2 regions of the Arthrobacter sp. TMP15 genome follow, and region 2 is predicted to be linked to the other one. Evidence: predicted binding sites of a transcription regulator. Region 2 holds the regulator's gene; the other holds the start of a gene.
The links. The regulator LexA, encoded in region 2, represses DNA repair genes until DNA is damaged. The targets are predictions, from matches to a motif close to TCGAACANNTGTTCGA.
Positions count from the first base shown of each region.

Region 1 (7,395 bases), 420 kb from region 2:
CAATGAGCGGGCCAACACTATTCGTGGCCATACTCCATTGCAGGCCTAAATTCGGGGAAGGTCAAGAGCAATCCGTCATCACACTAGCTTCGGGGGCACATTCACAGGAGCCGTATTCACAGGAGCCGTTAGAGCAGCCGCGGCCCGATGGCAAGCATGACGGAAATAGCGCACATCATTATCAGGGCGTAGCGAAACATTAGGTGGGCCCATGCGTTGTCGTCAGGGGCAGTGAAACCGCGCAATGCGGCAACGAGCCAGCCAACTCCAAGAACCGCCATGACGGCCGTATACATCCATCCGGTATAGCCGAAAAGTTGGGGGAGGAGTGAAACTGCGACGAAGAGCACCGTGTAAAAAAGAATTTGAACTTTGGTGTGAGCATTACCCCGAACTACTGAGATCACAGGTACGCCGGCTCGGGCGTACTCAGCCCTGCGGTAGATAGCGATCGAATAGAACGCAGGGAACTGCCAAAGGAAAATCATGATGAAGGCAACGGCCGCGCCCATATCAAATGAATTGCTGGCACCAACGTAGCCGCCAAGAATTGGCGCCGCACCGGAGATGCTCCCTACTACCGTGCCGTGGAGTGACATTCTTTTGGAGAACATACCGTAAAAGACCACGTAGATGAGGAAGCCAGCCAGTCCCACTCCTACGACGAGGGGGTTGGTCCAGAGGATAAGGATGGCCATACCGAGCATGCCAAGTACGGCAGCGTAAATGCTGGCGTTGCGCACGCCTACACCACCTGTCACGGATGCCCGTTTCTTGGTTCGATCCATAAGGGTGTCGATGTCTCGGTCAAGGATGTTGTTGAGCACGCATGCTGACGCAATGACCAGGGTGGTACCCAGGCAGACTGCCAGAAAGACTACCCAGTTGATACGGCCCTCACTGGCGAAAAGAAAACCTGCCGCCGCGGTTAGGACGTTGCCATAGAGGACTCTGGGTTTTGCAAGAGAGTAGTAACGAAGAGCTCTGGCGCGCCAAGAGGTACCAGTGGCTCTTGCTGCAAGTGCGCTGTCCTTGCCATCAGTTCCGGGACCAACAGCTTCTCCAATATCTCCAACTATGCTCTTTTTGCAAGCTGCTTCAGTGTTGGTGGACGGAGTGCCTTGATGGGCGGGCCTTGATGAACTACGGGTGGTCATGAGGAGCTCCAAAACGAAAAGTGACTATCTCAAGAGTATCCTCCGGCGGCATCTTCAGCGGACTAACGAGAGCAGGATCAAACGATAGTGGGACAAGCTTTTAGTGGTCAACTGACTAGCTGGCAAAGGAACAATCTCGTGTGGGCGGATGCCAACAATTGGTTGGTTCGTCCTCTCCTTCTTTTCCCTCTCGGGCATCCGTTTGGGATCCAGGTTCTGATGGTGGCGCCGAAGCAACTTTCTAGACCTGATTCATAGAGAATATAGAATACATATTCTTCAGTTTGAAGAATCACTAGCAATACCCGTAACTTGGGACTATAATTGTGGTATGGGTAGTTCAATGAATTTCCCGGCTGGTCGGGATGTTTCCTCCACCACAATGGGTGTGGCGGACTTCATTGCTGGGCTAGTTCTTCCCGTGATCGGGCCGCTGGCCAATGATATTGCTGCGATGGTGTCACTGCCAGACTTCCCGGGTCCTAACGGTGATCTCAGGACTACTGCTTCTGAGGCTGATGGTGTTGTGGTGGGTGGAGCGTTACCGACTTCGCGTTTAGGGTGTGTGCGGGCGTTAATGGATGAGTGCACCGCGGCTATCGAAGCCCTACGCGTGCATCAAAATCAATGTGCAGCTCTTGCGGCCGTTTTAATGGAGCGTCTTTCTTGTGCTGGCGGCCTTGAAGGGAGCATCCTTGCCTTTGATGCGTTCCAGCGTGAAGGGTCCATGTCCGGGCTCCGCGCTGAGGTAGCCGGGGTTTTACAGATCCCTGAGGGTGTGGCTGGGGAGTTAATGACTCATTCGCGCACGCTCGTGCGGGAGTTGCCAGGCACTCTCTCATGCATGAGTACGGGCGCTTTAGGCTGGGACTATGCGGTCATTATTGCCCAGGAAACAGCCTTGGTCCGTCAAAGTGGTGTCCCTGCGGCTGCGGTTGACTCTCTAGAGCAGGTCTTACTCGGCAAAGCCGAAGACTGCACGGTCTCTAGCTTCCGTGAAAAAGCCAGACGGCAACGTGAACGTCTCTATCCTGAAACGATCACTGCCCGCACCAGACGCGCCTTGAGCGATAGGTATTTACGAGTCAATCGTGGCCACGACGGAATGTCCTGGCTCAGCCTGTATGGCCCAGCACCAACTCTGGAAGGAATCTGGAGTCAATGCACCCTCACTGCTCAAAGCGCCCAAGGCCCCCATGAAACCCGGACCCTGACCCAACTCCGTGCCGATGTAGCAGCGTCCCTGCTACTGAATCAAAGCATGGCCCAAAACCACATCCACAGCCCCGCCCCACCCATGCAACCCGATGCGAGTGAAGATAGTGCTGAAATGCCCGAGCATGGGGCAATGCCAGGGTGTGATGAAATATCCGGCTGTGGTCAAATATCCGGGTGTGGTGAGTCGTGGTTTTCAACCCTCGACTCCGAACCGCACAGGGACCAGGAGGACAGGGACCAGGAAGGCAGGGACCAGGAAGACCTTACAGCTGATGAAGGATCATGGCGGGTAGATCCTCAGCTAATCCCGGTCTTTGATGATCCGCACTACACCGATCCAGGATTCAAAGACCCTGATATCCGCAATGATCCACAGTGGGACCCCACAGCCCGACCACCAACCCTTACCCCACCACCAGGCTCAGTATCAGGCCCACTACCTGGCTCATCATCACAGACTACCGATGGTCGTCATCGGGGGCATCGTCGGGGCAATCACAGCGGCGCTGCCGGCGTGGGTGGTGGGGTTGTTATGGAGGAGGTATGGCCGCCGTTGCCGCAGGTGACACCGGTGTTACTGATACCTGTGTTGTCGTTGCTGGGCGCTACACAGGATCCTGCGTGGCTTGAAGGGGCTGGTCCTATCAGTATGGAAGTCGCCCGGCGACTAACGCAGGGATCGAAGTCCCTGTTACGGGTTCTGGTAGACCCGGTCAGTAACGAGCCCTTAGACGCTGCCCCGCAGCGCTACCGAGTCAGTAAAGCGATGCGGACTATGCTGGCGATCAGGGATGAATACTGCCAATTTCCGGGTTGTTTAGCCAGAGCAAGTAACTGCCAGATTGACCACATCAAGAAATTTGCTCACGGTGGCAGATCTATCTTCAATAACTTAGAGACTCTCTGTCATCACCATCATCTCCTGAAACACTTCAAGGACGATCGGACCCGCAATGGTGCTTGCCGCACCGATCAATCACCCCAACGCCAAGCGATGAAACTTCGCGGCTGGACACCCACGAACACACAGGGCCGTATTGCCTGGACCTCACCGAGTGGACGGTACTACCCACCCGCCACCCACGAGGACCACGCACCGAGCTACCCGAAATGGTTGAAAAAACACCTCGAGACCGAAGACCGCAACGCCCTAGAGGACCACGAAGAAGCACGCATCCAGAACATGGACCAAGCAAACCCCTACTCCACACCCCTACCAACACCACCACCAGGAACATATCCCTGCGCCGAAGACGAAGAAACCCTCAACGAACAAACACTCAACCACTACCTCGCCCACCACAACACAACCTAAACACGGCCTCGACTAAGCAGAATGCGGGGTCATGAAATCGCAGCGTTCAGGGTCATGAAATCCTAGTAGCGTTCAGGTTCAGAACCCAGCTCAAAGCGAATTCCACGAACACTGTTTGGGACGATCTCCACGAATGTGTATTTGAGCGTTTGTAGCCAGGGGAAGAGCGGCAACTGGCTCACTACATCGATCTCCGACTGGGATTCAAGGACGCGTGCCTTCCCTTTCACCACGATGCTCCACGCTTCATTCTCGGTGAGACCATCTATTTCGAAAGCCACTGAATCATTGATAGTCAGTTCTGCCAGTTTTGTCCCGGGGTTTGTTCGAATGAGGAGCTTGCCGTCGTGCGCAAGATAGTTGATGGGAAATATGTCAGGCTCATTGGCAACGCTGAGTGCGAGGCGACCGAAACGGGTGTGTTCAAGAAACTGCCATGCATCGTCGTTGGACATATTCACGCCGGGACGCTCTTCAATAGTCATGCTGTGATTATGCCCCACAGTTCATGGCGGCCGCTATGGCTATGGCATGGGACAAGCCGCGTGGCGGATTACTGGCTCAACTAGATGGAACAGACTGAGTGCCAAAATCAGGTAAAGAACCAGCACTCTCACGCAGAACAACAGTACCTGTAACACTGGGAGGCTGCTTTGCCAGCGGAGCAAGCGCCATTTGCGCGGCAAGGCGCCCTATGTTTTCAAGCGGTAGACGGTAGGTGGTAAGGCCGGGAAAATGGTCCCGCAAAGTAGGGATGTCATCAAATCCGGTTACCTGAACATCTTCGGGAATGCGTAAACCCCTAGACCTCAACGCGGTCATGGCCCCCAAAGCCATGACGTCGTTGGCTGCCATAATGCACAGCGGGGAGCCATCGCCGAACTCCACCGCAGCGTTCAATTCTTGGGCAACACTTAGCGGACCCAGAGAATCCAGATACTCTAACGTGGAGTCGTAGCCACCCTGGCTGGTAAATGCTCCATGCACCACGGCGAGCGGCTGGAGCTTTGCTTGTGCCAGACGATCCGAAAAACCTTCAACACGAATCCGTGCAGTATTGCGGTCGTGTGGGCCGGCCAAGATGACAAAGCGTCGTATTCCTTGATCAAGCAACGCACCTGCAAGCGCTGCGGCGCCATCGTGGTTTTCAACGTGCACCACCTGTGCTTCGTGGATAGCAGAAGCTCCCAAGGTCACAACACGCCCGCCGTTCCTAACGTATCGAGACAGGGCCATTATCAGCCGTGGATCTTCGTCCAAAAGCCGGGATGCGGCTAGAATAATAGCGTCAGTGCGGTATGAAATGAACGCATTCACGGCTGCTAGTTCGGCACCGCCGGGGGAGTCGCCGTCGCGTTCTATGTCAGTTCCGGCCAATAACACTTGGTGGTTGGTATCAAGGGCCGCCTGCTGCACTCCGTGGGCAATGGCGGAAAAATAGGGGTCGGCTATGTCATGTACCACGAGCCCCACTAAGCCTGTGGTTGATCTGGCCAGCGCTTGAGCCTGCGCGTTGGCCACATATCCCAGCTCCTCGGCTGCAGCCTTGACTCGCTCAGCAATATCGGGCGCAGGAGTCCTACTTGAGCCGTTCAGTACCCGCGAGGCAGTTGCCAGCGACACGCCAGCTTGGCGCGCCACTTCAGTGAGTTTTACCGGCACAGAGGCGTCCTTTTCTAAGAATAATGCATGAGTCAACAGCTATCTCTTGACCCGGAGCTAACTTCAGCATATATTGGAAAGCGCTTTCCAAAGTTCAGGCCACGCCGGGTTTGCTGGTACGTGCCAACACCAGAGAACAACACTTGAGCACAACATTCAGGAGAAATCAGTGACTCTTACCACCGCCAATGAGCAGCCCACTGCAACGCCGGAACAAACCGGCGCACATGCCGAGGGCAACCGGCGGGTGATACGTATCGCCATGAACGGCATAACCGGCCGTATGGGCTACCGTCAGCACCTATTGCGCTCCATCCTGCCCCTGCGGGATTCTGGTCTCCTACTCGAAGACGGAACCAAGGTAGCCATTGAGCCCATCCTCGTGGGCCGTAACGAAGCGAAGGTGCGCGAGCTAGCTGAACTGCACAATGTTCAGCACTGGACAACTGATCTGGATGCTGTCATTGCCGACCCCACGGTCGATGTTGTCTTCGACGCTTCCATGACAAGTCTGCGCGCAGCCACCCTGAAGAAGGCTATGGCCAATGGCAAACATATTTACACGGAGAAGCCCACCGCGGAAACCCTTGAAGAAGCTATTGAACTGGCACAGATCGGCAAGGATGCCGGCATCACCGCAGGGGTTGTCCATGACAAGTTGTACCTGCCGGGCTTGGTAAAACTGCGCCGCCTAGTTGAGGAAGGGTTCTTTGGCCGTATCCTTTCCATTCGAGGAGAATTCGGTTACTGGGTGTTCGAAGGGGACCACCAGAGTGCGCAGCGTCCCTCATGGAACTACCGCAAGGAAGATGGTGGTGGCATGACAACAGATATGTTCTGCCACTGGAACTACGTGCTTGAAGGCATTATCGGTAAAGTTAAGTCCGTCAATGCCAAGACAGCCACTCACATCCCGGCCCGTTGGGACGAGACCGGCAACGAGTACAAGGCAACAGCCGACGACGCAGCGTACGGCATCTTTGAGCTGGAAACCCCAGAGGGAGACGCCGTCATTGGCCAGATCAACTCCTCTTGGGCTGTGCGCGTGTACCGCGATGAACTAGTTGAGTTCCAGATTGACGGCACCCTTGGTTCAGCAGTTGCCGGTCTGAATAAGTGTGTTGCCCAGCAGCGAGCCCACACCCCAAAACCTGTGTGGAACCCGGATCTGCCCGTCACGGAATCGTTCCGCGACCAGTGGCAGGAAGTTCCCGCGAACGCAGAGTTGGATAACGGCTTCAAGCTGCAGTGGGAAGAGTTCCTGCGCGATGTTGTTGCCGGTCGTGAACACCGCTTCGGGCTCCTTTCGGCCGCACGCGGTGTGCAGTTGGCCGAGCTTGGTCTACAGTCATCTGCTGAACGCCGCACCTTCGACGTCCCGGAAATTGAGCTTTAGTCATGGCTGCTAAATACAGTGAGAACATCACCATCACGTTGCCACTGGCCAACGGCCAGCTCGAAGCATTAACTCTGGAAGCGCCGGGCCCTTGGCGCAAGCCCACGCAGTTACTGCGCTCCCGCAAAGTTTATGCGGCTGCGCATGTCACACCAAAGGTGCTTGGAAACAACGTTCCCGGAGCCCGCGCAGATATTGATTGGGACGCCACCATGGCGTTCCGGCGTGAGCTATGGAGCTGGGGCGTGGGGATTGCCGACGCCATGGACACGGCCCAGCGTGGCATGGGCCTGGACTGGGCTGCAACGCAGGAACTGATCAATCGCAGTGCTGCTGAGGCCGCTTTCATTGCCACCCCGGAGCGCACAGTGCGCGATCTTCTTGCCTGTGGGGCCGGGACAGATCAGCTGGATCCGGCCGCCGTTGAACCCGGTGAAGAAGGGTTAGCCGCCGTGCTTGCTGCTTATCGGGAGCAGATCGCAGTGGTTGAAGCGTCAGGGGCCAAGGTCATCATTATGGCCTCACGCGCCCTGGCCAAGGTAGCCGCAAGCCCGCAAGATTACCTAGATCTTTATGGCACCTTGCTGAGCGAGGTGAAGGAACCTGTTGTGCTGCACTGGCTCGGGACTATGTTTGATCCGGCTTTG
Region 1 covers NZ_CP154262.1:1,696,844-1,704,238, forward strand. Annotated here, with positions in the region: gene cyoE (heme o synthase) at 129-1,157, opposite strand; gene AAFM46_RS07445 (DUF222 domain-containing protein) at 1,489-3,690, shown strand; gene AAFM46_RS07450 (pyridoxamine 5'-phosphate oxidase family protein) at 3,753-4,175, opposite strand; gene AAFM46_RS07455 (LacI family DNA-binding transcriptional regulator) at 4,252-5,388, opposite strand; gene AAFM46_RS07460 (Gfo/Idh/MocA family oxidoreductase) at 5,615-6,748, shown strand; gene AAFM46_RS07465 (dihydrodipicolinate synthase family protein) at 6,751-7,395, shown strand, end outside.
Region 1: a site for LexA is predicted at 1,422-1,437, ahead of AAFM46_RS07445 (DUF222 domain-containing protein). Genes of this name have one in related genera too.

Region 2 (7,395 bases):
TATCCACCGAGGCGTTTTCTGCTGATAGAACGTGTAAGCGCCGCCTATCAGCAAGCCAGCCAAGCCCATCAGCAGCAGCGACCACATTATTTGGCCACCTTGGTCAGCGAGAGCACCCAATTGCGCAGGAGGCGCGCACCGGCGTCACCCGATTTTTCCGGATGGAACTGAGTTGCACACAAAGGGCCATTTTCAATGGCAGCAATAAATGGTGCGCCATGCTCGGACCAGGTCACCAGCGGTGGACGCATCTTTGGTTGCAAAACCTCGAAGTCCCACTGCTGAACACCATAGGAATGCACAAAGTAGAAGCGTTCGCTTTCAACACCGTCAAACAACATTGAGCCTTCAGCGGCCTTGACCGTATTCCAGCCCATGTGCGGAACTACTTCGGCGGGAAGTAACTCAACCGTTCCTGGCCACTCCCCCATCCCTTCCGCATGAAGTCCGTGTTCAACACCGGCGTCAAAAAGGACCTGCATACCTACGCAAACACCCAGAACAGCACGGCCTCCAGCAACTCGACGGCCAATCATTCTCAACGCATCAACGTTTTTCAGCTCGGTCATGACTGACCCAAAAGCGCCTACGCCTGGCACCAGAAGTCCGTCTGCGTTAAGCACATCATCAGGCTTGGCACTGAGCGTCACAGTAGCGCCTGCACGTTCTAGAGCCCTTACTGCTGAGCGCACATTGCCGGAACCGTAGTCCAGAACCGTTACTGTTGGCTGGTGCGCAGCTGCTATGCCTGTTGTTCCAGAGCTCACAAAAGACCCTTCGTGGATGGAATCCCTGTCACCCGGGGATCAGGTTCAACAGCTGCACGCAACGCGCGGGCGAAGGCCTTGAACTGCGCTTCGACGATGTGGTGGGGATCCCTCCCTGCGATGAGAGTCATGTGCAGGCATATTTGCGCGTGCAAGGTAATGGCTTCAAAGACGTGACGGGTCAGGGAACCTGTGAAGTGACCACCAATCAAGTGATATTCCTGCCCGGCCGGTTCCCCTCCGTGGACCAGGTAGGGGCGCCCCGAAAGGTCAACAACGGCGTTGGCAAGCGCTTCATCCAACGGCACAGTTGCCTCGCCAAAGCGGCGAATCCCTGCCTTGTTGCCCAGTGCTTCTTTCAAGACTTCACCCAAGGAGATGGCAACATCTTCGACCGTGTGGTGCGCATCGATGTGAGTATCGCCCGTAGCCTTGATGTTCATGTCGATCAGCGAGTGCTTCGAAAGCGCCGTCAGCATGTGGTCATAAAACGGGACGGACGTGTCGATGGTTGACACCCCTGTACCGTCCAGGTTGATCTCAACCATGACGCTGGACTCACTCGTGGCTCGCTCCAAACGGGCCGTACGTCCCTGGCTGGGCGTGGTCTCAGTCATTGCAGCAGTCCTTTGATTTGTGCGCTCGTTCCCCCGCTGTTTGCAGGCAGCATGGGGCTCGAACGATCCTCAGTGATTCATACCAGTTTAGAAGACAAGACGTGGGAAAGCCCAACCAGTGCCGTTCCACACTTACGGCGGCGTGAAATTGCCCCGTATTAGTCGGCAAGAATGCCGCGGAGCCCGTCAAGGAACGCAGTTGTCTCGGCTTCCGTGCCCGCTGTAACGCGGAGGTGTCCGGGGATCCCAACGTCACGTATCAAAACACCCTGAGCCAGGAGGGCTTCCCAAACCTCATGAGGTTTTTCAAGTCCGCCAAAGAAGACAAAGTTTGAATCCGACGGTGCTGGGGAGAGTCCCAACAGTGTTAGTCCTTCAACGATCCGATCCCGCTGGATCTTGATCCGCTCCACGTTGGCCAGCAATGACGTTGCATTCCGTAGGGCGGCAACCGCTGTAGCCTGCGTGATGGCCGAGAGGTGGTAGGGCAGCCGGACTAAACGCAGTGCGTCAGTGACTTCCGCAGCTGCGGCCATGTAACCCAACCGGGCACCGGCTAATGCGAATGCCTTGCTCATAGTGCGCGAAACCAGTAGGCGTGGACGACCAGGCAAGAGGCTGAGGGCGCTGGGCGTCCCGTCATGTGCAAACTCTGCATAGGCCTCATCGACGACGACCATGGTTTGCGTTGCCTCGCCCGCGTCATAAACGGCTTTGACAACATCTAAGCCCAAGGCGGTACCCGTTGGGTTATTGGGTGAGCACAAGAAAACTATGTTGGGGCCATGGTGGCGCACCTGTGCGGCAGCTGATTCCGCGCTCAAAGCATAGTCAGTGGCTCGGTTCCCAGCCAAATAGGCTGTGCCGGTTCCGCTGGCCAAAAGTGGGTACATCGAGTACGTCGGAGGAAATCCCATAACACTGCGGCCAGGACCACCAAAAGCCTGCAGCACCTGCTGCAGCACTTCGTTGGATCCATTGGCCGCCCACAAGTTCTCTTCGACCAGCCCATGGCCTAGGTATGCTGCCAGTTCTTGACGCAAAGTAGTGAATTCTCTGTCAGGGTAGCGATTAAGGCCTTCCAGCTCGCTTGCCACCGCACTAAGAATGGCTTCTCTGGCGTCCGCAGGAACACCGAAAGTATTCTCATTGACATTCAAAAGTATTGGTACATCAAGCTGGGGTGCACCATAGGGATGCTGTCCACGCAGATCGTCACGGAGCGGCAGTTGGCTTAGGCGTTCAAACTGATCCATGGACCAAGCTTATTTGCTGAGAGCTGGAAAGTTCGAAACGGTGACGCCATGCGGACGCTATATCAGCCTCATGCTGGCATCTGTCCTCATCCAGGCTCAGCTATCCTCATCCAGGCTCTCGCATTCAGATTGCCTCCCGCAAGCGCCCTCCTGCAAACGGGAGGCTAGTCAAGCAACGTACGAATGCAACCCGCAGCCTTATTCGAACAATGAACGAATGAAATCAGCGACGTCACTCGAACGGTTGCCGAGGCGGCCGCACCTGCTAAGCAGCCAGGCCTCCAAGACTCCAAGACTCGAGCCTTGGTCCTGCTGTGGAGCCACAAGTGCTGTGAATTGCTTCTTATCTGGAAATTGGTACGTACAGGTGCTGTCCGGCCTGCAGAACTGCGCTGCCTAACTCGTTCAGGGCTACGATCTCTCGAACTACATCACGGACGTCGCCGTTTGGATTCGATGCGCGGGCGATACTCCACAGGCTATCTCCCTGCAGAACTGTCACGGACACGGCGTAATCAGCCATGTCAACGGCTGGATACTTGGCGGAGGCCTGTGCCGGAGTCGCTATCGAGCCAAGGATGATGGCCAAGGATACAAAAACCATCACCGCAGCGACTGCTATAGCTGGGATACCAAAGAGTACAAACCTGCCACGACGAGTCAACTGCACTCGCATCTGCGCGCCTTGACTCTGCACGAGCCCGTCCTTCACGACTCCGCCCTGCAAGGCTCCGCTCTGCACGTCTCCGCTCTGCACGTCTCTTACCTGTGGAGCGCTGCTCGCTCGCCCCTTGAGCCGGCTGGGGACAAAACCGCCCACGGGGAAGAAGCTTGTGTACTTGTTACTGCTTGTTGTTGCGGTGATAACCATTGCATTCATGATTTCTGGTCCTTTCGCCGTGGATCAAGATCCCTGGCCACCAACATCCATCGGATCAAATTTCCATGCTCTAAATCTTCGATAGAACGTATGTTCTAATTAGCTACTAGTACAGTTTTAGCATCTATAGACGACACTTGCCAAGGGCTGCTAGAACAAATGTTTGAAATTGCTTGGTTTGTGGCTTAAACTTGTTAGACAAGGATTGGCCGCTACATGCAGTCCACCAGCAGGCACTGACATTGTTCAGGGCAGCCACGAAAGGACCCCGGAACCATGGCGCTTCCAGAACCTCCGCACCGCATCCCTCAGGCACCTAGTCGCGCCGGTATGAAGGGACTGACAGTCCGGCAGAAGAAGATCCTGGAGTGCATACAGCGCTCCATAGCAGACAAGGGCTACCCACCCTCCATGCGTGAGATCGGCGACTCCGTGGGGCTGGCGAGCCTGTCCAGCGTCACACACCAGTTGACCCAGCTTGAACGCCACGGCTATTTACGTCGCGACCCCAAGCGCCCACGCGCAATGGAAGTCCTCATACCGCTGGTACTGGACATTGGGGAGGTAGAAATCGAGGGGGTTAGCTCTCCGTCCAAGTTACGCAGTTCAAACGGGCTGAACTTTTCCGAACTCAGCAGTTCCTCTGACACGGCATTTGTGCCACTTGTGGGACGCATCGCAGCTGGTGGACCCATCCTGGCCGATCAATCCGTGGATGACATCATGCCTCTGCCTCGGCAGATCGTGGGCAGCGGGGAACTCTTCATGCTCAGAGTCCAGGGTGATTCCATGATCGACGCCGCCATCTGTGACGGCGATTGGGTTGTTATACGCCAGCAAAAAACAGCCAACAATGGGGACATTGTGGCTGCGCTACTGGAGGATGAGGCCACCGTGAAGACATTCCGGCAACGCGATGGCCATACCTGGTTATTACCCCAGAACACCCGCTACGAACCCATCCTGGGAGATCACGCGACCATTATGGGCAAAGTGGTTTCTGTCCTTCGCAGTCTCTAGCGCCGCACAGTCTCTAGTGCCGCACGGTCTCGAGCCAGGCGCTTCGAGACTCGGCAAAGCCAGGGCTCACCAACTAGAGAACGCACCAACAAAGAGCCCTCCAATAAACAGCGCACCAATGAACAGCGCTCCGACAGACAGTGAGCGAACGGATAGTGAGCCTCAAGGGGAAACGGTCCTCATAACCACGCGCCTGCAGGCCTTGGCGCCTGAATCTCCTAACCTGAGCCGATGGTGGCCTTGATAAAGCCACCATCAGTTCCGGTGCCGAAAGACCGGTGCCGAAAGAGTGGGGCCGAAAGAGTGTAGCCAAGGAATATGCGCCGGACACAATGCCCGGCCCCGCCTTGTGGGTTTTTGTTGGTGGCTGCCCGCCACGGCTGCCTAGCACTCACTGGAGGTTGTTCGCCAATTACTGGCGCCCGGCGGCTACCGGTTGCTTACTACTTCCCTGAGAGCCGTTGCAACGCTGAAAGTGCCACGGCCCTGTCCTTTGTCGCCCAGAACGGTGGCAGGGCTGCCCGCAAGAATCCTCCATAGCTAGCGTTGGCTAGGCGGGAGTCCAGGACTGCCACAACACCCCTGTCTTCACTTGAACGAATCAAACGCCCCACACCCTGCGCTAAGCGGACAGCCGCATGAGTGGCCGAGATGGCGATAAAGCCGTCTCCACCACTTTGGGCCACCGCTCTTGCCCTGGCAGTAACCAGTGGATCATCGGGACGGGGGAAGGGAATCCTGTCTATGACAACAAGTCTGCAGGAGGCACCCTGAACATCTACTCCCTGCCAAAGCGACATCGTCCCGAAAAGGCAGGTGTCTGATTCCTCGGCAAATTCTCTAATAAGTCCTGACATCGAGGAATCACCCTGGCAAAGGATCTTTACTTTGAGCTTCTTTCGTAACTTCTCAGCCGCATCTTCTGCCGCGCGTCGCGAGGAGAATAGTGCAAGTGTTCCGCCGCCTGCAGCAGTGATGAGGGCCTCCAGTTCATCAAGCTGTTCGCCAGACATTCCAAATCCTGGTTTTTGCAGGTGAGCTGCAACATACAACATGCCTTGTTTCTGGTAGTCAAACGGAGAGCCAACGTCTGCACCAGTCCAGCTGGGGGCGCTGGGACCCAGAAGCCCCAGACCTCCAGCGGTGGCCTGAAATGATTCACCTATCGCCAGGGTGGCGGAGGTCAGCACCACTGTTCTATCTGCGAATAGGCCCTCACGTAGCTTCATGGCAACGCTCAACGGTGCAATATTGATGACTGCTGGCTCGCCTGCGTCCGCTTTTTGGTAGCCCTTTCCGGGTACGAACGTGCCAGGTCGGGAGGTCCACACCACTTCTCGAGCCTCATTGGCCGAAAGCAGGCGTTCACACAGGTCAAAGATCAAGTTCAAACGTGACCGGGCAATGGAGCGTCCACCGTCCGCTGCCGAATTACCTTCAGGCTTTGAATCCGACAACGCCGCTCGTACGGCATCACGCACTTGCTCAATCACTTGGCTTTGCTCATCATTGAGCCCGTTGGGCAGGAGCCCTTCAGCTGCGCCTGCAAAAACCATGTCCAAAGCCGTTGCGCTGGCATGAAGGGCTTCAACCGAAACGCCGGTGTGCTTGCGGGTGCTCGAGGCCGCGGCCTGCACCATCTGCACAGAGAGTTGACCGGTCACAGCGCCGGTCACTCGATCGTGGAGTTCATGTGCCTCATCTACCACCACGAGATCGTAATCAGGCAGCACAGCTATACCCTCAAAAGCGCTGATGGCAAGCATGGCGTGGTTGGTCACTACTATGTCGGCTTCCGCGCCGCGCGCACGAGCCAGTTCAGAAAAGCACTCTGTGGCGAGCGGACACTTCTGCGCGCCCAAACATTCCATAGAGGTGACCGAGACCTGCCGCCAAGCCCTGTCAGTCACACCCGGAACAAGTTCATCCCGGTCTCCCGTTTCGGTGTCCTCTGCCCATTCACGCAACCTCACCACTTCTTTACCCAGTTGCGAGGTGGGCCCCGAGCTCGCCCCTGGAAGGTGAGCAACACTGGTGTCCTCACCCAGGCTGAACAGCGCCCCTTCACCTGTGTCTTCAGTGGGGAATCCGCCGCCTAGTTTATGTTTGCAGACATAATTACTGCGCCCCTTTACCAGAGCCACATCCACGGGCCTCGGCAACACCGGGGCCAAGGCAGCCAAGAGCCGTGGTACATCGCGGCCCACAATCTGAGACTGTAACGCCAGCGTTGCCGTGGCCACAACTGCCGGCTTGTCACTGCTGAAGGCATTGACGATGAGCGGTATTAGATAGGCGAGAGACTTACCCGTGCCAGTGCCCGCCTGCACCAACAAGTGATCACCGCTTTCAATGGCGCTAACCACCCTCCGGACCATTTCGTGCTGCCCGTCGCGGCGTTGACCACCCATGGATTCAACTGCTCTGTCCAATAGTTCCAGGGCCTGCTGTGACAATTTGCTTTCAGGCATGCTGGACAAAAGGTTCAACCTCGGCAGCCAAGTCTTCGCGAACCCTCACGTTGGCCAGCGTGCCGAGCTCACCATGTTCTAAACTGATGATTTCAGCATCACTGCGATGGAGCTTGTTCAGAACATCCCCGCGTTCATAGGGGATCAACAATGTCAGCGTCACGCTTGGGTGCGGAATCGCTTCGCTAATAGCCTCAAGTAATTCCTCAATGCCCTGGCCGGTCCGCGCGGAGATCACTACTGTCCGCGGCTCATGCTGGCGAAGTCGTTCAACAACAAACGGATCAGCAATATCAGCCTTGTTCAGGATGATAATTTCAGGGATTTGCAGTGCCCCAACCTCAGCGAAGACTGCCCGAACTGCTGAGATTTGCCCCTCAGGGT
Region 2 covers NZ_CP154262.1:1,280,823-1,288,217, reverse strand. Annotated here, with positions in the region: gene hisH (imidazole glycerol phosphate synthase subunit HisH) at 87-767, opposite strand; gene hisB (imidazoleglycerol-phosphate dehydratase HisB) at 764-1,384, opposite strand; gene AAFM46_RS05635 (histidinol-phosphate transaminase) at 1,543-2,640, opposite strand; gene AAFM46_RS05630 (LysM peptidoglycan-binding domain-containing protein) at 2,984-3,520, opposite strand; gene lexA (transcriptional repressor LexA) at 3,851-4,540, shown strand; gene AAFM46_RS05620 (ATP-dependent DNA helicase) at 4,984-7,011, opposite strand; gene hflX (GTPase HflX) at 7,004-7,395, opposite strand, start outside.